Regions from separate parts of the Caballeronia grimmiae genome, predicted to be linked through region 1. Evidence: predicted binding sites of a transcription regulator. Region 1 holds the regulator's gene; each other region holds the start of a gene.
The links. Region 1 encodes LexA, which represses DNA repair genes until DNA is damaged. Its sites were predicted from a motif close to ACTGTATNNNNATACAGT; they were not measured.
Positions count from the first base shown of each region.

Region 2: a site for LexA is predicted at 1,366-1,383, ahead of dinB (DNA polymerase IV). Genes of this name have one in related genera too.
Region 3: a site for LexA is predicted at 2,292-2,309, ahead of imuA (translesion DNA synthesis-associated protein ImuA). Genes of this name have one in related genera too.

Region 1 is NZ_CP084271.1:1,536,687-1,544,000, forward strand. Features, by position in the region: gene cysT (sulfate ABC transporter permease subunit CysT) at 1-372, opposite strand, end outside; gene LDZ21_RS07295 (sulfate ABC transporter substrate-binding protein) at 509-1,543, opposite strand; gene lexA (transcriptional repressor LexA) at 1,788-2,456, shown strand; gene LDZ21_RS07305 (hypothetical protein) at 2,570-2,905, shown strand; gene LDZ21_RS07310 (LysR family transcriptional regulator) at 3,198-4,091, opposite strand; gene LDZ21_RS07315 (CitMHS family transporter) at 4,192-5,496, shown strand; gene LDZ21_RS07320 (acyclic terpene utilization AtuA family protein) at 5,506-6,864, shown strand; gene LDZ21_RS07325 (AtuA-related protein) at 6,851-7,168, shown strand.
Region 2 is NZ_CP084272.1:1,062,653-1,069,966, reverse strand. Features, by position in the region: gene LDZ21_RS18615 (response regulator transcription factor) at 1-493, shown strand, start outside; gene LDZ21_RS18610 (DUF3563 family protein) at 518-715, opposite strand; gene LDZ21_RS18605 (hypothetical protein) at 973-1,338, shown strand; gene dinB (DNA polymerase IV) at 1,495-2,637, shown strand; gene LDZ21_RS18595 (TauD/TfdA dioxygenase family protein) at 2,731-3,630, shown strand; gene LDZ21_RS18590 (ABC transporter substrate-binding protein) at 3,667-4,689, shown strand; gene LDZ21_RS18585 (ABC transporter ATP-binding protein) at 4,797-5,621, shown strand; gene LDZ21_RS18580 (ABC transporter permease) at 5,618-6,496, shown strand; gene LDZ21_RS18575 (exodeoxyribonuclease III) at 6,586-7,314, shown strand, end outside.
Region 3 is NZ_CP084275.1:302,026-309,339, forward strand. Features, by position in the region: gene LDZ21_RS27760 (error-prone DNA polymerase) at 1-170, opposite strand, end outside; gene LDZ21_RS27765 (Y-family DNA polymerase) at 175-1,641, opposite strand; gene imuA (translesion DNA synthesis-associated protein ImuA) at 1,571-2,272, opposite strand; gene LDZ21_RS27775 (DUF5677 domain-containing protein) at 2,412-3,158, shown strand; gene LDZ21_RS27780 (hypothetical protein) at 3,146-3,469, opposite strand; gene ligD (DNA ligase D) at 3,628-5,535, shown strand; gene LDZ21_RS27790 (hypothetical protein) at 5,562-6,062, opposite strand; gene LDZ21_RS27795 (tetratricopeptide repeat protein) at 6,159-6,980, opposite strand; gene ku (non-homologous end joining protein Ku) at 6,983-7,314, opposite strand, start outside.

The DNA of each region.
Region 1 (7,314 bases):
GTTGCCCGCATACACGGCCGCGAGCGAGATGCCCGCGACGGAAGTCGGCAGCGCGAACGGCAGATCGACGATGGCATCGACGATACGCTTGAACGGGAACGTATAGCGCACCAGCACCCACGCGACGAGAAAGCCGAACACCGCATTGATGAGCGCCCCGCCGAGCGCGGCGAAGAACGTCAGCCGGTACGACGCCAGCACGCGCGGCGACGTCACCGCGCGCACGAATTGCGCCCAGTCGAGCGTCGCCGTCTTGGCAAAGGTGGCTGCAAGCGGTATGAGCACGATAAGGCTCAGATACGCGAGCGTAATGCCGAGCGTCAGGCCGAAGCCCGGCAGCGCGCTTGGCTTGCGCAGGTTGAAAGTGCTCATGCGTGAATCATCCTGTTCCAGTGCGCCGGGGCGGGCGCTCGTTGCTGCATGTGCGTACAGCGGCGTCATGGCGCGCCGCTTGTCGTCGCTTCAATCGGCTCGATGCTCCATCATCGGGCCGCCCTGCTCATTGCCGTTACTGCGGCTGGTAGATCGAATCGAACACGCCGCCGTCCGCGAAGTGCGTCTTTTGCGCCTTCGTCCAGCCGCCGAAGGTATCGTCGATGGTGTAGAGCTTCAGCTTCGGAAACTGCTTGATGAGATCGGCCGGGACCGTTTTCGAGCGCGGACGATAAAAGTTGCGCGCCGCGATCTGCTGGCCTTCGTCGCTATACAGATACTTCAGATACGCCTCGGCGAGCTTGCGCGTGCCGTGCTTGTCGACGACCTTGTCGACCACCGCGACCGGCGGCTCGGCCAGAATGCTCACCGACGGCACGACGATCTCGAACTTGTCCGGGCCGAACTCCTTGAGCGACAGGAACGCCTCGTTCTCCCACGCGATCAGCACGTCGCCCTGCCCGCGCTGCACAAAGCTCGTCGTCGCGCCGCGTGCGCCCGAATCGAGCACGCCTGCGTTCTTGTAGAGCTTCGAGACGAAGTCCTTCGCGCTCTGCTCGTTGCCGCCCGGCTTGTGCTGCGCATACGCCCACGCGGCCAGATAGTTCCAGCGTGCGCCGCCCGAGGTCTTGGGGTTCGGCGTGACGATGGAGACGCCCGGCTTCGCCAGATCGTCCCAGTCCTTGATGTGCTTCGGATTACCCTTGCGCACGAGAAACACGATCGTCGATGTGTACGGCGACGCATTGTCCGGCAGGCGCTTCTGCCAGTCGCCGTTGACGAGTCCCTTGCCGGCGAGCGCGTCGATGTCGTAGGCCAGTGCGAGCGTGACGACATCGGCCTGAAGGCCATCGAGGACCGCGCGTGCCTGGCCGCCGGAACCGCCATGCGACTGCTTGAACGTGACGGTCTCGCCCGTCTCCGCCTTCCACTTCTTCGCAAACGCCTGGTTGAAATCCTGATATAGCTCGCGCGTCGGATCGTACGACACGTTCAGAAACGCGGTTTGAGCATGAGCGTGGACGCTGATGGCCGCCGTCGCCGCCGTCACCGCGAACGCCGCGAAGAGCTTTCTCGCCTTGGTCCCCAATCCCGCTTTCGTGCTTTGCATTCCCCGTTCTCCGTCTTATCCATTGACGGAATCAGTCTATCGGCGCGGCTATATGATTAGAAATAATCGTTTCTCATCTTTTTATATCGAATCGTGCTAACGGCGCTGTTGCTGCTGCGTTCCGCCTGCGAAGGCCAATTCCGGGCGCTTCCGCGACGAAGTTAAAGTAATGCTTGAAAAGCGCGAAATACTGTATAAAAATACAGTCATCTGTTCATCCATACAGCGCAGCAGGGGCCAGCCAGTGACTAGAACTTCAAAACTTACCGCTCGCCAGCAGGAAGTCTTCGAACTCTTGCAGCGCGCCATCGAGCGCACCGGCTTCCCGCCCACCCGCGCGGAGATTGCCGCGGAGCTTGGCTTCAGTTCGGCCAATTCCGCCGAGGAGCATCTTCGGGCGCTGGCGCGCAAAGGCGTGATCGAACTGGCGGCGGGATCGTCGCGCGGCATCCGGCTGATTGGCGAAGCCGTACAGCCGGACGAGTTGCCGCATCAGCTCACCTTGCCGCATCCGAGCATCATGCAGTTGTCGCTGCCGCTCGTCGGCCGGGTCGCAGCCGGCAGTCCGATCCTCGCGCAAGAGCACATCTCGCAGCATTACGCGTGCGACCCGGCGCTCTTTTCCAGCAAGCCGGACTATCTGCTGAAGGTGCGCGGGCTGTCCATGCGCGACGCCGGCATTCTCGATGGCGACCTGCTCGCGGTGCAGAAGCGCACGGAAGCGAAGGACGGGCAGATCGTCGTTGCGCGTCTGGGCGACGACGTCACCGTCAAGCGCTGGAAGCGTCATACGGACGGCGTCGAACTCATCGCGGAGAACCCGGACTACGAGAATATCTTCGTGCGCTCCGGCAGCGGTGAGTTCGCGCTCGAAGGCATTGCGGTCGGTCTGATCCGCTCGGGCGAGTTCTAGCGCGCCCGCTTCATCTCACGCCACGCACGACGCGGCGCGTTTCGAGTACATCAAAGCATGACGGCAGCCGTTCCCGGCTCGCCGCGGTGCGTCCTATCGCCTGGAGAGTCATCATGGAACGTTTTGCCCGTTTGTTGCCCTTCCGCCAGTTTGGCCGCCTGCGTCATCTGCGTGCATTGATTCCCTGCGGCGTCGCGGCGCGTCCGCATACCGAAGCCACGCCCGATCTGTTCGATGAAATGCCGGTGCTGCCGTCTCGCCAGCCGGCGTTCGCCCGCGTGTCGCTCGTGAAGACGGTTCATGCGGAACCGGCGCAGCGCGCGCCGGTACGGGTGTATCGCAGCGAATCGCGCGTCATCATGGTCGGCAAGATCAGCGAGGTGTCGCGCATGCTCGACCGCTGCATCGACGAGGAACGGGCGGGCGTGGCGGGCGGTTTTCTGGCGTGAGCGTCGCGGGTTGACCGGACGGCGGCTTCGGGATGGTTCTCGCGCCGGCGTGCTCAATCGGAGTTTGAACGACGCTCGTCGCCTAGAGGGTTATGCGAGAACTGTCACTCATCTTTGGTCGTGAGTGCAGTCAATGACGGTCTACGCCGGTGGTAGGGAACATCCATCGCGTCATGCCTCTGCAACTCATCTGCTGGAGTGAGCCAAAGATTTCCGAACCATCCAGTTGTTACTAGGCTATTCAGGCCTGGCGACTGCTTAAGTCTCAGCCCGGCGCAAAGCCGGAATCGGCTCACCGCGTCCTAACGCTGTGACGCATCAGTTGCACGAACTTGTCGGTGATCGACGGCAACGTTCTGCCTCGTTTCTTCACGATCGCAATCGACCGCACGAACGCTGGATCGTTGATCTCTTTGCTGACGAGCCCAGGTTCGGCGCGCACTTCTCGCGCGGTCTCGGGCAGGATCGTCACGCCCAGGCCCGCGCGCACCATCGCGACGGCGGTCATCATATACGTGGGTTCGCACGCAATAACGAGCGGCCCGCTCCACTGGCTAAGCGCGGCATCGACAACCGCGCGCACGCTTGTCCCCGGTGCGGTCAGCACGAGCGGAACCTGCGCGAGATCGCTCACGCCGATTCGACGCATGCTCGCGAACGGATGCTCGCCCGGACAAACGACGACGAGCCGGTCCACACCGGCATGCAGGACCTCAAGCATCGGGTCGAGCACGTCCCCCCCGGTGAGCCCGATATCAACTTCTTCCTCGCGCACGAGCGCGTTGACGGTGCTTGCTACGACGTCGCGAATCTGGAACGTGACGCGCGGCACATCGTGTTTCGTGCCGATGATTAATTCCGGCAACGCACTCGCCGCAAAAGTCGGCAGGCACGCGATGCGGATGGTGCCGCTCTCGCCTTCGCCCAGTGCGCGGGCGTCACGCAGCACGTTTTCCATGTCGCGCAGAGATTTGCGCAGCAGCGGCAAAAGCTCGCGGCCCGTCGTCGTCAGCGCGACATTGCGGCTGTTGCGATCGAACAGGCGCGCGCCGACCGCTTCTTCCAGCCGGCGTATCTGCACAGTAAGTGCGGGTTGCGACAGATGCAGCCGCTCGGCCGCCCGAGTGAAGCTTCCCGCCTCGGCCACGGCGACGAGTGCGCGAATATCGCGAAGATTGAGATCCATTATGGTTCGTGATAGCTGCGATCAAATCATTTCAATTGTGTGATCGCTGCTTCGAACTTACTCTGGGCCTCATCAAAAAACAAGATTCGGAGACAGACACATGCTGCCGTTACTCGGCCTCGCCACCATCGTCGTCCTGCTCGGGGCGATTCTTTCCAAACGCATGTCGCCGCTCGTGGCGCTGATCATCGTGCCGATCGCGGCGTCGCTGATTGGCGGATTCGGATTGCAGACCAGCAAATTCGTCATCGACGGATTGAAGAACCTCGCGCCTGTCGTTGGCATGTTCGTGTTTGCGATCCTCTATTTCGGCACGATTACGGATGCGGGCACGCTCGACCCGATCATCGACCGCATCCTGCGCGCGGTGGGCACCAAACCGACGCGCATCGTGATGGGCACGACGCTGCTCGCGCTCCTCATCCACCTCGACGGCTCTGGCGCGGTGTGTTTTCTCGTGACGATCCCCGCGATGCTGCCGCTGTACGAACGCCTGAACATGGACAAGCGCGTGCTCGCCGCGGCGGTGTCGATGGCGGCGGGCATCAACTTTCTGCCATGGACGGGGCCGATGATCCGCGCATCGGCGTCGCTGCATCTGCCGATTTCATCGCTCTTCAACCCGCTCATTCCGGTGCAGGCTATTGGCCTCGTGTTCGTGTTCGGCATGGCGTGGTGGCTCGGCCGCCGCGAGGAGAAGCGCCTCGGCTATTCGAGCGCGACCGGTTCGATTCCGATGCCCGAACGTAAGCTCACGCCCGAGGAAGAAGCGCTGCGCCGTCCGAAGAACTTCTGGTTCAACATCGTGCTGACGATCGTCGTGCTCGGCACGATGGTCGTCATGGGCGAGAAGATTCCGCCCGCGATCATGTTCATGGTCGGACTGTGCATCGCGCTGATGGTGAATTACCCGAATGTCGACATGCAGAGAAAGCGCATCGATGCGCACGCGCGCGCCGCGCTGATGATGGCCGGCATTCTGCTCGCGGCCGGCGTGTTCACCGGCATCATGCAGGGCACCGGCATGCTGAAGGCGATGGCGCAGGCAGCCGTCGGCTTCGTGCCGCCCGCGCTTGCCGGGCACATTCCCGTCGCGCTCGGTCTGGTGTCGATGCCTCTGTCGATGCTCTTCGATCCCGATTCGTTCTATTTCGGCGTGCTGCCCGTGGTCGCCGAAGTTGCGTCGCAGCTCGGCGTGGCGCCGGTGCATGTCGGCCAGGCCGCGCTGCTCGGCCAGATGACGACCGGCTTTCCCGTGAGCCCGCTCACGCCCGCGACGTTTCTCGTCGTCGGACTGTGCGGCATCGATCTCGCGGATCATCAGAAGTTCACGTTCCCGCTGCTGTTCGGCGCGTCGATCGTCATGACGATCGCGTGCGTCGTGCTGGGCGTGTTTCCGCTGTAAGGACGAACCATGAAAGACATCATCAGAATCGGCGCGGGCGCGGGCTATTCGGGCGATCGCATCGAGCCTGCGGTCGAACTGGCCGAACATGGCGCGCTCGACTATCTCGTGTTCGAATGCCTTGCCGAACGCACGATCGCTATCGCCCAGCAGGCGCGCCGCAACAATCCCGATCTCGGTTACGACCCGCTGCTCGAAGCGCGCATGCGCGCAGTGCTGCCCGTCGCGGTGAAGAACGGCGTGCGCATCATCTCGAACATGGGCGCGGCCAATCCTCGTGCGGCCGCGCGCAAAACCGCGCAGATCGCCCGCGAACTCGGGCTCGATGGCCTCAAGATCGCCGCGGTCACCGGCGACGACGTGCTCGACGTCGTCCTGCGCGCGAACCTGCGCTTCGAGGAATCGGGCGACGACGTTCGCGCGTATGCACAACGCATCGTATCGGCCAATGCGTATCTCGGCGCCGCGCCTATCGTCGGCGCGCTTGCAGCGGGCGCGGATATCGTGTTGACGGGGCGCGTCGCGGACCCGTCGTTGTTCACGGCGCCGCTCATCCACGAATTCGGCTGGAACATGGACGACTGGAACACGCTCGGGCAGGCGACCGTGGTCGGGCATCTGCTCGAATGCGCGGGACAGGTGACGGGCGGCTACTTCGCCGATCCCGGTTACAAGGATGTCGGCAATCTCGCGCGGCTCGGATTTCCGCTCGGCGAGGTGAGCGCGGACGGTTCGATCATCGTGACGAAGGTGCCACATGCGGGCGGCGCCGTGACCGAGGCGACGTGCAAGGAACAACTGCTCTACGAGATTCACGATCCGGCGCGCTACTACCAGCCGGACGTCGTCGCGGACTTTACGCAAGTGCGCGTGAGGCGGGAGGCGCGAGACCGCGTGCGCGTCTCGGGCGGGCGCGGCAATGCGCGCACGGATACGCTAAAAGTCTCCGTCGCCTATGCCGACGGCTTCATCGGCGAAGGCCAGATTTCCTATGGCGGACCGGGCGCGGTGGCGCGCGCGAGGCTCGCGCTCGATATCGTGCGTGAACGTCTCGCGATTACGGGCGTCGATATCAGCGAACTGCGTTTCGACCTGATCGGCGTGAACGCGCTCTATGGCGATGCGCTAGCGTCCGGCAATGACGATCCTTTCGAAGTCCGCGTGCGCGTCGCTGGACGGACGTCGAACGCAAAGGAGGCGGCGCGCATCGGCAACGAAGTCGAAACGCTCTATACCAACGGTCCGGCGGGCGGCGGTGGCGTGACAAAGAACACGCGTGAGGTCATCGCGGTGCAATCCGTGCTGCTCTCGCGCGAGCATGTGAATCCCGTTTTCGAATTCGTGGAGGCCAACGATGAAACTGCGTGAACTGGCGCATGGCCGCACCGGCGACAAGGGCAACACGCTGAACGTCTCGGTGATCTGTTTCGATCAGAAACACTACGCGCATCTTCGCAAACAACTGACGCCCGAGCGCGTGAAGGCGCATCTCGCCGAGGTCGTCAAAGGCGATGTCGCGCGCTACGAACTGCCGCTTCTGAATGCCTTAAATTTCGTGCTGGGACATGCGCTGGGCGGCGGCGTCACGCGTTCGCTCGCGCTCGACGCACACGGCAAGTCGGTGAGCGCGGCGCTCCTCGATATCGACATCGAGGAGCCTGTCGTGGATTGAGTCGCGTCGGCGGTCGCAAGACGGGATTTCGCAGGCTTTGGTCGGTTCTGTGCGTATGCTTTTGATGCCACTCATTCTTGAGTGATGGCGAGCGCCCGCGCTTTGCATCGCTCGTGCGCCGCGCAATGAGTTATCCGATTCATCGG
Region 2 (7,314 bases), on a different replicon from region 1:
ACAGGCGCGCACGGCGGGCAACGCGACGCCCGTGCTGATCCTCACAGCACGCGACGACCTCGACACGCGCGTGCAAGGTCTCGATCTCGGCGCAGACGATTATCTTCTCAAGCCCTTCGACATGCCTGAGTTGCTGGCGCGGATTCGCGCGGTGCTGCGCAGAAAAGCGGGCTATGCGGTTTCGCGTCTCGGCGACGAGTCCATCAATCTCAATCTCGATCAGCGCACGCTGACATGCGGCGAGACTTCAGGCGTGCTATCGGCGCGCGAGTTCGCCTTGATGCACGCATTGATGGAACGCCCCGGCACGATATTCTCGCGCGATCAACTGGAAGACCGTCTTTACGGTTGGGGCAAGGAAGTCGAGAGCAACGCGGTCGACGTGCTCATTCATTCGGTGCGCAAGAAGTTCGGTGCAAGCGTCATTCGCAATGTGCGGGGTCTTGGCTGGACCGTGATGCTTGGCCAGCCCGGCCGCGACGATGCGAAATAGCGGCGCGCTGAAAGCGCTAAGGCGTTAAGAGCGGTTTGCATGGTCATGCGATCTCACTGAACCGCAAAAAGGCAGCGTATAGCTGGGCGCTTCCTGTTCAACGTGGTGCATGCGGAGCTCGAGGTCCGCGAGATCGGTCGACGAAGCGAAGTAGGCATCGGTCCCGGCGTCGCGCCGCGAGGAAATGAATTCGACGAGGGATTGAGAAAGGCGTTCGAACATGATGGGCTCCGTCATTAACAATTCACTGAGGAATCGACGGTCTCGCTTGCCGGGCCCTGGTAGCAGCCGTCGATGCAAAGCAGCTTGGGCTTCGTGAATTAGCGGTTAATGAGGCAGACGAAAGCGTTCGTCAGCGCACGATGTCGACTAATGCGAGCAGTGCCGCGCCGCACCATCACGTGCTACCGTGTTTCAATACGGAACGTAAGCGCGTGCTTCAGCGCTTCTCGTCGAAACGTCTTTCGTGAACTGCCGCCATGAACGATGTCCCTCGTACTCTCAGTACCCGCGATCGCGTCGAATTGCTTTGCTGGCTCACATGCGGCAGCCTTGGCGCGTTCTATCTGAATGGCGACTGGCCGGCGGCGTCGTTCCATGTGCAAGCGGCGCATAAATGGCTCGACCGGCATCAGCGGTTTGCGGACTGGCTGACCATCGCGAAACTGGCCGCCATTGCCCGCGATCTTGCGACGCGTCATTGCGCGATGCTCGAAGCCGACTGGGCGCGCGACGCCGTCGAAGAAATTCTCGATAGCGAAGACCTCAACTATCAATCCGACGTCGTTAGACAGGTATTCGACGACTGCCGCCGTGCGCTCGCGGAAAAACGCACGCCGGAGTAAGCATCGGGCGGCGCACTGGCAAAAATGACTGTATGAATGTACAGTAGGCCATTTTCTATCCAGCCTCGCCGCCTTTGAGTCTTTCCTCCGTCGATGAACGCGTCACCCTCGACACTCGCCACGCATAGCCCCGTTAAACGTATTGCGCATCTAGACATGGACGCATTCTTTGCGTCGGTCGAACTGCTGCGCTATCCAGAACTGCGCGGGCAGCCGGTCGTCGTGGGCGGAGGGCGCAACGCGATGCCTGAGACGCTTCCCGATGGCACACGCCGCTTCGCGCGCCTGCGCGATTACGCGGGCCGCGGCGTGGTGACGACCTCCACGTACGAAGCCCGCAAATTCGGCGTGTTTTCTGCAATGGGCATGATGAAGGCGGCGCAGCTTGCGCCCGACGCCATTCTGCTGCCGACTGACTTCGAGTCATACCGTCACTATTCGCGCCTTTTCAAAGCTGCAATCGCGAGTTTCACGACGCAAATAGAAAATCGCGGCATCGACGAGATCTATATCGACGTCAGCGATATGCCGGGAGAGTCCGCCGAGATCGGCAAGCGCATGAAGAACGCCGTGTACGAAGCAACCGGTCTGACGTGCTCCATCTGCATTGCGCCGAACAAGCTGCTGGCAAAGATCGGCTCCGAGCTGGACAAGCCCGACGGTCTCACCATTCTGACGATGGACGACCTGCCCACACGCATCTGGCCGCTGGCTGCGCGCAAGGTGAACGGCATCGGCCCGAAGGCGAACGAAAAGCTGGCGGCGCTTGGCCTCGTGACGGTAGGCGATATCGCGGCCGCCGACCTCGGTTTTCTACAGACGCATTTCGGCCCCACGTATGCGGCGTGGCTTGCGCGCATCGCTCAGGGGCAAGACGATCGTGACGTGGTCGTCAGTTCCACGCCGAAGTCGATGAGCCGCGAGACCACGTTCGAGCGCGATCTCCATCCGAAGCACGATCGCACGACCTTGTCGGCCAAATTCACTGACTTATGCAAGCGCGTCGCGGACGATCTTCAACGCAAGGGCTATGTCGGCCGAACAGTCGGCATCAAGCTGCGCTTCGACGACTTTCGCACCGTCACGCGCGATCTGACAATTCCCGTCGCAACCGCCGACGCCACCGACATTCGCCGCGCGGCGACGGAGTGTTTGAAACGTATTCCGCTCGATAGGCGGCTGCGCCTGCTCGGCGTGCGCGTCAGTGCGTTGAGCGTGCCGGGAGAAGCGGACGCGTTCGTCGCGCCGGTGCAGGTCGAATTGCCCTTCGATGCGCTCGATGATTCAGTGAGTCCTTAGCGTACCGGCGAATAACGAAATCGCGTATCGTTGTTTGCTCATGCGTCGCGTGCGGCGTAGATTGTTCGTCTATTCGCCGTTTAAAAAGCAACCGTGACGATTCTCTCTCCGACCCACGACGCTTCCGAAGAAGCCGTCGATCAACGCATCGTGATTCGTCCGTTCGATGGCCCGCTAGGCGCCGAGGTGATCGGTCTCGATCTGTCCAGGCCGCTCTCGCAGGCCGATTTTGCGCGCATCCATCGTGCGCATCTCGACTATCACGTGCTCGTGTTTCGCGATCAGCGCATCACACCCGGGCAGCAAGTGGCGTTCAGCAGGCGCTTCGGCCCCTTGCAGCGACACGTGCTGCATCAGTTCGCACTGAGCGGGCATCCTGAAGTGCTGATCGTGTCGAACATCGTCGAGAACGGCAAGCCGATCGGCCTGGGCGATGCCGGCCATTTCTGGCATTCGGATCTCTCATACAAGGAAAAGCCGAGCCTCGGCTCGATGCTGCATGCGCAAGAGTTGCCGGCCACTGGCGGCGATACGCTTTTCGCCAATCAGCATCTTGCATGGGACACGCTGCCTGCGCATCTCAGACAAGCAGTGGAGGGGCGCACGGCGGAGCACACGTACCTCGCCAAATATGCCGAGTTGCAAAAGCGCAGTCCGTGGCGGCCCAATCTCACTGCGGAACAGATCGCGGAAGTGAAGCCCGTCGTGCAACCGATGGTGCGCACGCATCCGGAAACCGGCCGCAAGGCGCTTTTCGTCAGCGAGCATTTCACGACGCGCATCATCGGCATGCCGGAGGACGAGAGCCGCGCGTTGCTGGATGCAATCTTCGCGCATAGCGTGCAGCCTGAGTTCGTCTATCGCCATGCCTGGCGCGAGCATGACATGGTGTTCTGGGATAACCGCTCGGTCATGCATCTCGCCGCCGGTACGCCGGACGATCAGCGCCGCAAGCTGTATCGCACGACGATCGAAGGCGACACGCCGTTCTGACGGCACACGAATAGTCCATAAAACACGGGGTTTCCGATGCATTCTCGACAAGGGAAGGGCGCATGGCGTGCGCTCGCCGCCGCGCTGGCGCTATCGATCGGCGCGGGCGTGCCGGCTGTCCACGCCGAAGGCACGCTGCGCATAGCCGAACAATATGGCGTGGTCTATCTGCTGCTTAACGTGGCGCGCGATCAGAAGTTCATCGAACAGGAAGGCAAGAAGCAGGGCATCGATATCAAGGTCGACTGGGCGAAGCTCTCGGGCGGCGCGAGCATCAACGATGCGCTGCTTTCCGGTTCCATCGACATTGCCGCGGCAGGCGTGGGGCCTTTGCTGACCATCTGGGACCGCACGCACGGCCGCCAGAACGTGAAGGGCGTCGCGTCGCTCGGCAATCTGCCGTATTACCTCGTGTCGAACGACCCGCGCGTGAAGACCATCGCCGATTTCAGCGAGAAAGACCGCATCGCGGTGCCGGCGGTAGGGGTATCGGTGCAATCGCGCGTTCTGCAATACGCAGCGGCGAAGCAATGGGGCGACAAGCAATACGACCGGCTCGACAAACTCACTCAGGCGGTGCCGCATCCCGATGCGGCAGCGGCCATCATCGCGGGCGGCACGGAGATCAACGCGCACTTCGGCAATCCGCCATTCCAGCAGCAAGAGCTGGCGGGAAATCCGAAGGCGCATATCGTGTTGAATTCGTACGATGTGCTCGGCGGCCCCAGTTCCGCCACCGTGCTTTATGCCACCGAGAAGTTCAGGAACGCGAACCCCAAGACGTATCGTGCTTTCGTCGATGGCCTCGCCGATGCCGCGCGCTTCGTCACGCAGCATCCCGAAGACGCCGCCGATATCTATCTGCGCGTGAATCAGGCGAAGATCGACCGCAATCTGCTCGTGAAGGTGATCAAGGACCCGGCGGTGCAATTCAAGGTCGCGCCTCAGAACACGTTCGCGCTTGCGCAATTCATGCACCGCGTGGGAGTAATCAAGAACGAGCTGAAGTCATGGCAGGACTATTTCTTCAGCGATCCCGCGACTAAGGACGGCAGCTAAAGCACTTATGCGCTTATCCATGCTCATGCATTGGATATGCGCAATGATTGTTTAGCGCACGAAGCACGCGCCGGTATCTTGATGGTTTGCCTTGATGCGTTGCTGACATGGCTGCAAATCCCCACTTGCTTTATCCGGTCGAAGGCGGCCGCGCCGCTGCCACGAGCGGAAAACTGCTATCCGCGCGTAACGTCACGCTCGAATACCGCACGCCGGAACGTCTCGTTCGCGCGACGCATGACGTGAGCTTCGACGTGTATGGCGCGGACCGCTTCGTATTGCTCGGCCCATCGGGTTGCGGCAAGTCGACGTTGCTCAAGGCGGTCGCGGGCTTCATTGAGCCGGTGGCGGGAAGCATCGAGATTGACGGCGAACGCGTGACGGGGCCGGGCGCGGATCGCATCGTCGTCTTCCAGGAATTCGATCAGCTGCCGCCGTGGAAGACGGTATTGCAGAACGTCGTGTTTCCCCTGCGCGTGGCGCGCAAACTAAGCCGCGCGGAAGCACGCGAGCGCGCCCTTCATTTCCTCGACAAAGTCGGTCTCTCGCGTTTTGCAGACGCTTATCCGCATACCCTATCGGGCGGCATGAAACAGCGCGTCGCCATCGCGCGTGCGCTCGCCATGCAGCCGCGCGTGCTGTTGATGGACGAACCTTTCGCCGCACTGGATGCGCTCACGCGCCGCCGGATGCAGGAAGAACTGCTGCGCCTCTGGAGCGATGAACGGTTCACGCTCTTGTTCGTCACGCATTCGATCGAAGAGGCGCTCATCGTCGGCAATCGCATTCTGCTTTTGACGCCGCATCCGGGCCGTGTGCGCGCCGAATTGAACAGTCATCAGTATTCGCAGGAAAGCGTGGGGCGCGGCGAGTTTCAGCAGAGTGTCGCGCGCATTCATCGCCTTCTGTTCGAAGAGGAGGCCGCGCGATGAGCACGCCGCAATTCATGGAGCCGCCCGTGCGGCCCGAGTTTGAAGCGATTCCGTCGACGCCGGATCAGGTCCGGCATGAAGCGCCTTTGCCGCTTGCAAAGCGTCTGACCGACCGCGCATGGCTGCGCAAGACGCTGATTGCGCTGGTGCTGATCGGCATATGGGAACTGGCGGCGCGCTTCGTGGATAACGACCTGCTGTTGCCGACCTTCAGCGCGACGTGCGCAGCGTTCGTGCAGGGCGTGCTGTCCGGCGAACTGATCGAGAAGGTCGCGATATCCATGTCGGTGTTGTTGCGCGGCTATTTTCTCGGCGCGGCCCTCGCATTTCTTCTGACATCGCTTGCGGTTTCGACGCGCATCGGTCGCGACATTCTTTCGATGCTCACCGCGATGTTCAATCCCTTGCCATCCATCGCGCTGTTGCCGCTTGCGTTGCTATGGTTCGGGCTTGGCACGGGCAGCCTGCTTTTCGTGCTCGTTCATTCGGTGTTGTGGCCGCTTGCGCTCAATACGTATGCGGGGTTTCAGGCGGTGCCATCGACCTTGCGCATGACAGGGCGTAATTACGGGCTCACCGGCTTGCGGCATGTCGTGCTCATTCTGGTGCCCGCCGCGTTGCCTTCGATTCTCGCCGGCTTGCGAGTGGGCTGGGCTTTCGCGTGGCGCACGCTGATCGCGGCGGAACTCGTGTTCGGCGCAAGCTCGGGCAAGGGCGGTCTCGGCTGGTACATCTTTCAGAATCGCAACGAGCTTTACACCGACCGCGTTTTCGCGGGGCTTGCGGCGGTCATCGTGATCGGGCTCGCGGTCGAGCATTTCGTGTTCGATACCGTCGAGCGGATAACGGTCCGGCGTTGGGGCGTTCAGTCGTAACCGCAGCGGTGTGACGAGACGCGCGGCACGCATCGTGCATCGCGCGTAGGATCGTCAAAAACACGCCATCGACAGATGGACACCGCCGAATGAAAATCGCGACCTTTAACATCAATGGCATTCGCTCGCGTATCGATGCCTTGCTGACATGGCTCGAGCGCGAAGCGCCGGACGTCGTGTGCCTTCAGGAACTGAAGGCCACGGATGCCCAGTTTCCGGCTGCGGCCATCGAAAAGGCGGGCTATGGCGCGCTTTGGCACGGACAGGCGTCGTGGAACGGCGTCGCCATTCTGGCGAAGGATACGCAGCCGATCCTGAGCCGGCGCGGTCTGCCGGGATTCGAAGACGATACCCATAGCCGCTATATCGAAGCGGCCGTGCACGGCGTGCTGATTGGCTGTCTCTATCTTCCTAACGGCAATCCACAGCCCGGCCCGAAGTTCGATTACAAGCTCGACTGGTTCGAGCGATTCAACGCCCATGCGGCGTCGTTGTTCGAGAGCGGACACCCGGTCGTGCTCGCGGGCGACTACAACGTCGTGCCGACCGACGAAGATATTTACAACACGCGCTCATGGCTGAAGGATGCGCTGCTGCAGCCCGAAAGCCGCGCCGCGTATGCCAGGCTGCTCGCGCAGGGCTGGACCGATGCCTTGCGCAAGAAGCACCCGGACGAGCGCATCTATACGTTCTGGGATTATTTTCGTCAGCACTGGCAGACGAATTCGGGGCTACGCATCGACCACATTCTGCTGAGCAAGGATCTCGCTTCGAAGCTGCAGGAGGCGGGCGTCGACAAATGGGTGCGTGGCGAACCG
Region 3 (7,314 bases), on a different replicon from region 1:
CGCACGATGCCGGCGAGCGAGCATTCATCTGTTATCGCGATCGCCAGGTAGCCAAGTCGCTCCGCGCGCTCAATCAGCTCCTCAGCGTGCGATGCACCACGCAGGAATGTGAAATTGGAGAAGCATTGCAGCTCGGCATACCCGGGCAGCATTGACGAGTAGATGTCCATCGCATCACCCGAAAAGGCCGTGCAGGAACCACCGAGGATCTTCTTCTTCGCGGCTGCCCACGCGCTCCCGGTATATCCAGTAGCACGTTTGATCGTCAGCCTCGGCAACAAAGTAGTCGCGGGTTACCAGTTCGCCATCCCACCATCCACCTTCAACGCGTTCGCCTGGGGATACCGTGCGCAACGGGCTACCGTAAAACGGGCGATGCTGTCGCGTCATTAACTGGATGGGCTTTTCAAGCAACCACGCGGGTCGAGGCTGCTCGCCCGGGAGATCGCAACCCTTGGCATCGCTCGTTACAGGTACCCAGTTCGCGATTACCTCTGGTCGATGGTCGGCGATGGGCGCTGGACGAAGAACGTTCTCCGGACCAAGTCGAGCAACTAGCAGCTCCATCAGGCGGGCGTGGTCTTCCTTGTTGCCGCCGGGGTCAGGAAAGAGGGAATCCGATGGCGGCTCCGCGAGCGCAACATCATCGACCTCGAGCCGGACAGCGATAACGGCGGCATCAAGCGCAGTGCGGCCAAGGCGCTCTTTCAGGAGTCGCGTCAAATGCTCTTCGTGCCACGTGGGCTCGGCCAAAGCTACGGTAATTTGCGTCGGCGGGACGGCTGAGCGACCACGTTCGTGTTCCAGCAAAACGGAAAAACGTTTCAGGGCGAGTTGTTTGCTCGCGAGCCATCCTGTGAGTTGCACAATGAGTCGTCGCGCGCTGAAGAGAACAGCTTCAGCGTGTTCGACACGATCCGGCAATTCAATGCGCGCGTTGAATGTCGGCGGGGTTTCAACCCAGTGGAAAAGCTCTGGTGCTTCGCCGACCATTCTGTCGAGCCGGTCCAGCAGGGCGGTTCCGCATCGCTTTTTCAAGCCTGCCCGGGGAAGGCGGCGCAGATCGGCGACGGTCTCACAACCAAGACCAGTGAACCAATCAGAGTAGCGTCGCGTGTCTGGTATCAACAAGGCTGGCAAAGCCGGTAGTTGCCGCATCAGCGAGCGTACAGAGAGTCGTTGCCCGCCGCGGAACCTGGCCATCAGCCATGCAGCCTCGCCGGTCGGCGCGACTCCGATTTGGACAGTGAAGCCGAATGCGGCTAGGGATGCGCGCATCGCACGCCTGATCGCGCGTATGCCTCCGAACAAGCGCAGACTCGCCGAGATGTCGACGAGTATGGTTTCTTCTTCCGCGATGGTCACCAGCGGGCTGAACTGCATGAGAGCCGTAGCTACGTCCACGAGAGTCTGCTGTTCGCGGATCTCGTCGCGATCGCAGATGCGGGCGTTGGGTACAAGCGTGAGAACGCCGCCTTTGCGCATGCCCGTGCGAACTCCCGCGTCGATCGCGCGCTTGTCGCATTCCACCACCCGCTCGCGATCCAAAACGACGAGACCGTGGTCCGAATCAAGAGACCACTTCGGCTGGAAGACTTCGAGACTGAGGTGCGGCAGATACGCGCCGATCCAGACTTGCATGGCGATTCAAAAGGATGGGCGAGTGTGAAAGTTGGACGATCAACGGCTCGTCGCGCGCTGGGCCACGGCGTTTGACGAAGTCGAGCGCCACGCTGTCGCGCCGCGGTCTCACCGCGAGCCGAAGAGGGGCGGGCGATGTGTCGCTGGCAGTGGCCAACGGCCGAACCATGAAGAAGAGCGTCTCGCTGGTCTGTGCAGCAAGATGGAGGCGTCTCAGGGAATCCTGGCGCACGTGCGATTGCCAGAAAATCAACGCGCCGAAGGTGCCAGCACGCAAGATCTGCTCCGCGGCCCAGAGGGCATCGGCAGTCTTCTGTGCGCGGATCACGTTGAACGTCGAGTGCGGCAGTTCCCAGTAGGCGGCAGCCTCGGGATGGAACGTGTGCGGGGGCAGTAGCAATGCAATCGGCCGGTGCGCACATTGGCGCAATGCCGGCAGCAGAAGACGGAGTTCGCCCACGCCGGGCTGCTGCACCAGCAGATCGGTCAGGGCGCCCCTTGGCCAACCGCCTCCCGGCAGCTCGGCGGCAAGCTCTGGAAACCCGCACGGCATGACATTCGCCCGGCCAGCCGCTAGTTGCGAGCCGAGCCAGAGCGAAGGATGGATTGTCTCCGGTGCCGGAAGTCCCACGGAAGGTCGCCTATCGAGTACTGTATGAATGTACAGTATATGTCACTCTTGTCTCGCTTGCACAACTCGTAAAAATGGGGTGCGATCAAGTCAGGGCGGCTGTAGTCGTATGATGGCTCTTTGTTCTCGTTGGAAGAAGATGACGGCAGACGACAATTTCGGGACGCGGGGATTTCTGTCGGCGGAGGTCGAACATCATCGCAAGGAAGTCCGACAGCAATTCCCGTCGCAATTCGCGGAGTGCGATGGCTGGTCGGATGAAGCGGTCAGGCAACTCCACGAAGCAACCTTCTCCGATGGTTCGCCGGCAAAGCTGTTTGCGGCAGCTTATTGGATGAAATGCGTCCGGGCTTGCCAGGGAGCAATCATCCTCGCGGAGCGTGGACTCATCCCCGATTCCATGACCCAAACTCGAACTGCCGCGGAAGCGCTTTTTCACGCTGTCGCCCTTGTCGTTGAGCCGAGCGTCGTAGAAAAGTTGATCGCGGAGGATATGCGGCAAAAGCGGAAGCAGGTGCAGGGCATGACGAGAGAGCAGACGGTCAATAGCACGCTATCGGAAGGCGACAGAACGGCATTGCTCGCCCTGCTTGATGCCGAGCACAAGAAGGGCGAGTTTTCCGCGTTCGATGCCGCCCACATAGCAGGGCTCGATTATCTATATCAGACGATGTATCGCGGACTGTCGCTAGCGGCTGCGCACAGCACGCTAACGGCGCTTGATCATGAATTTGTCCGAAGACCTAGTGGCGAGGTCGATCTCGACTTCGGACCGTCTACGGACAATCTGGAATTCGCGCTGGGCATGGTATCGGCATGCCTGAAGATCGGGATAGAGAAGATGTCGGCGGCTATGTCCGACACGGGGGAGGGTCATGGCGTGTAAATGCCGTGCCGAATCAGGTATTCCTTAATGTCTGTGTGCGCCTGTCTCAGAAGGATCGAATCCAGAGGGTAAGTATTAGCGAGCACTCGGCCACGACTGCCAACACTGTCAAAAAACGAGGGGAGATCGGCAGCATGTGCAAAATGCGCGGCCATGGCAAAGCTATGAATCGTGTACTGGTCGCCCATCGCCTCGATCGTTATGGAGGCAGACTCTCCACTGCTCAGAAATAGTTCAACCGAGGTGAACATTTTGCCGACGTGCTGGAGTTCGATCCTCAGGACGGTCTCGAGAAACTGGTGTACGTTCATGTGCTGGCGAATTGGGGACTTGCAGGCTTGGGCAAGGATTATCGCGCGTTATCGAAAGCGTTGGGTCTAAGGAAGTTCGTGCGTTCGCTTATCGAAAGGGAGCGATGCAAGTGCCAGTTGGGATGAAGAATGTTTCGACCAGACGAAGGCGGCCATCAATGCAGAAGATGCCGGATGCGATTGCCCCGCAACTCGCAACGCTTGCCAAAGCCCCCCCGACTGTTGGCGAATGGTCTTACGAGATTAAGTTCGACGGCTACAGGCTGATGTGCAGGCTTGAGCGCGGACAAGCCCGGCTCATTACGCGTGGAGGCCACGATTGGGCCAGCAAGATGCCTGCGTTGGCTCGCGAGATCGAGACGCTACCGAGCGAGACAGTATGGCTCGATGGAGAAGTCGTGGTCTTGAACGACAGCGGATTGCCAGACTTCAACGCGCTTCAAAACGCCTTCGATCGCCGGAGCACATCGGATTTGACCTACTTCGCTTTCGATCTGCTCTTTATAAACGGACAGGATATGCGCGAGTCGCCGCTTCGTGAAAGGCGAGAGGCCCTCATCTCCCTGCTGGCAGATTTTCCAAGCGAAAGGATTCGTACCAGTGAATCTTTCACTGACGATCCACATTCATTGCTGGCGTCCGCATGCCGGATGCGTCTTGAAGGCATCATGGGCAAGCGCCTGGATGCTCCATATCGTTCTGGTCGCTCCACTGATTGGATCAAACTGAAATGCTTCCTGAGGCAAGAGTTCGTCGTTGGTGGCTTCACCAGACCCTCCGGTGCGCGATCAGGAATTCGGTCACTTATGATTGGCGTCCACGAGCGTGATGGGTCGCTTCGATACGCGGGTACGGTCAAGGCGGAATTGCGGACCGCACAACGGGCAGAGCTTGAACAGCGGGTCGTGGCATTCGCTACTACGGAGCCGCCGTTCTACAACCCACCGTCGCACAAGCGAGGCACGGAATTCGTGTGGCTGACGCCCGAGATTGTGGTTGAGGCGTCGTTTCTCGAATGGACACCTGGTGGAGAAGCGAGGCACGCCACATTCAAAGGCCTCCGTTACGACAAGGCGGCCTCGTCCATCACTCAAGAGGCGGCGGTTGACGTTGGCACTGTGAGCGGCCAGACGGGCGAGGGGGCGCCGCTAGGACGAGCACAAACTGGTAGCGCTCCGGTTGTTGTTGGCGTCAAGATTTCCAATCCCGATCGGGTAATCGACAAACAATCGGGAATCCGAAAGATTGAACTGGTACGCTACTACGACGAGATTTCCGAGTTTGCGCTTCCGTACCTCATGGATCGGCCGGTTTCTCTCGTGCGCGCACCCGAGGGGATACAGGGGGAGTTGTTCTTCCAAAAGCACGAGGAGCGATCCGCGATACCAGGCATCACGCGGTTGCCTTCAGACTTCTTTCCGGGACATCAACCCTTGTTGGTAATTGACACCAGAGAAGCGCTCGTTGCCGTCGCGCAGATGAACGCGGTGGAATTGCACAGTTGGAACGCGAGTCAGCCCGACTTGGAACACCCCGATAGATTCGTGCTGGACCTAGATCCAGACCCCTCGCTTCCCTGGCAAATGATGACGGATGCGGCGACCCTCGCGAAGGTTTTGCTTGACGAGATTGGGCTGAAAAGCTTCATCAAGACTAGCGGAGGGAAGGGCTATCACATCGTCGTGCCGGTCACCCGCAGGCAAGACTGGGAAGACATCAAAACCTTCTCTCAATCGATTGCGCGTTACATGGCGCGGCTCATGCCGGAGCGATTCTCGGCGGTGCTCGGTCCGAAAAATCGCGTCGGGAAAATATTCATTGACTACCTCCGGAACAGCAAAGGCGCGAGCACTGCCGCAATATATTCTGCTCGTGCAAGGCCTGGTATGGGCGTCTCGATGCCAATCGCCTGGGAGGAGTTAAACGACGTGGCATCAGCCGATCAATGGACAATTGCGAATGCGGTGCAACGTATGCGGTCGTTGGGCGCTGATCCTTGGGCCGGATATCACAGAACGCGGCAGGGCCTGACGGCTGCAATGCGCCGCGCTGTCGACATGAAGTAAGTCGGCGGTGGAGCAGCGATTCATTATTAGCTTTTTTTGGTCGACCTGTGCTTGCTCAATTCGGTACTAACTGCTCTACGCGCTGCCGCCCGCTCTCGGGCGAATCGCGAGTGCCTGTTCCAGTGGAAGACAGTGCCGCGCTGCGTGTTGACAACCGGCTCCTGTACGGTCTTCGTCTGAAGAAATTCGACTGCGGACTGGACATTGTCAATGGTGGCGACTTGTTCTGCCAAGTCAGCACGGACGTTGCCGCAGACAACTAGTATCCCCTTGCCACAAAAATGGCGCCGTAAGCTTTCTAATCCCAATTTGAGTGTGAAAGCGAACGTCGCATAGGCCTCAGGTGGCTCGAGTAGGTCTTCTTCCGCAGTCACCATGTCGACGGTAGACTCGTCGTCAGCCATATCAGTCCACAGGTTAGTCATCTCAAGGCATTCTGTGTCGAGTAGAGCGGGGGCGCGATCAAAACCGTTGCTCACCTTCGTAACAGAACGCTCAAGCGGATCTATCAGATAGGAAACAAACATTGCCGCCTCTCGAGTACACGTTAGGTCGTGCTTCATCGATTGTAGGTTCGCAAGTCGTGTTCCGCATGCACCGGATGCTCGCCACGCGCCGGTGCGTCACTTCTGCAAATTGCGATAACGGTTGAAGTGCCGGATTGCTTTTGTTGCCTCACCCAGTTCTTCGTGTATCCGAGCGGCGTTAAAATGCGCGTCGGCGAAGTTCGGCGAGCGGCGGATGCATTCCTGATACGAATCCAATGCGTCCCGAAGTTGCCCAGAGTCCTCGAGCGCCACCCCGATATTGAAGTGCAGTGTTGCGTCGTCGGGCTGATATCTTAATGCGGCCTTATACACCGTGATGGCGTCATTGAATCGCTCCGTTTCTACGAGAATGCACCCAAGATTCAAAGACGCGTTGATGTAGTCGGGCGCCAGAAGTAGTGCTTCCCTGTACATCGTTTCTGCGGCTTCAGGATTTTCTCCCTCGAGATCCCGCGCCTCATAGAAGAGATCCTCAGCCGACGATCGCGTCTTTTCCAAGCGCGGACGTTCCAGTGACGCGACGTTCCCGCATGCTGGCTTTGGTTCGAAATCCAGCAGCAACTGGCCAGACTCTGCGTCCCATTGCCGACTGGTGTCGTCGCGCACGGCGACGCGATCGCCGACGGCAGCGATCCGGACGCTAGTCAGCGAGCCGTCTCGAGACCAGCTTTTTTGGAGGTGATCAAGTGCGCGGACGATTTTCATCGGCGAGACGCCTGCGACGCGCAAAGCATGCGCGGTCCGCAGAATCACGACATCTCGGAAGCTAAACCGGCGTTCGCGGCGTTCGCCAGCGCTCGGCGTTACGAAACCGGCAGCAATGAGCCGTTCGACGACGCTTCGCGAGACGCTAAGCATTCGTTGGACTTCCCGCAGGCTGTAGCCGGCGTCGCGCATGCTCACTTCTTCGTGCCAGTCTTCCGGGCCGGTGCTGGCTGCTCATCGGCTGGCGCCCGGCGCACTGCACGACGTTGAGTTGCAGCAGGCGGTTCGCCGGCAACTTGTCCCGTCTTCGCAGTTTTCCCTACGGCGGCGCGTGGCGCGGTTCGTCCGTCGGCTGGGGGCTTTTTCTTCAGGCTGGCACGTAGGGCCTCGACCAGATCGATGACCTGTGCGCTCGCCTGTTCGACTGAAGGGGCAGCGGTGATTTTGTTGCCTGCTATCTTTTTATCGATCTCGGCGAGAATCCGCTCTTTTTCCTCGTCCTTGTACGCAGAAGCATCGTAACTGT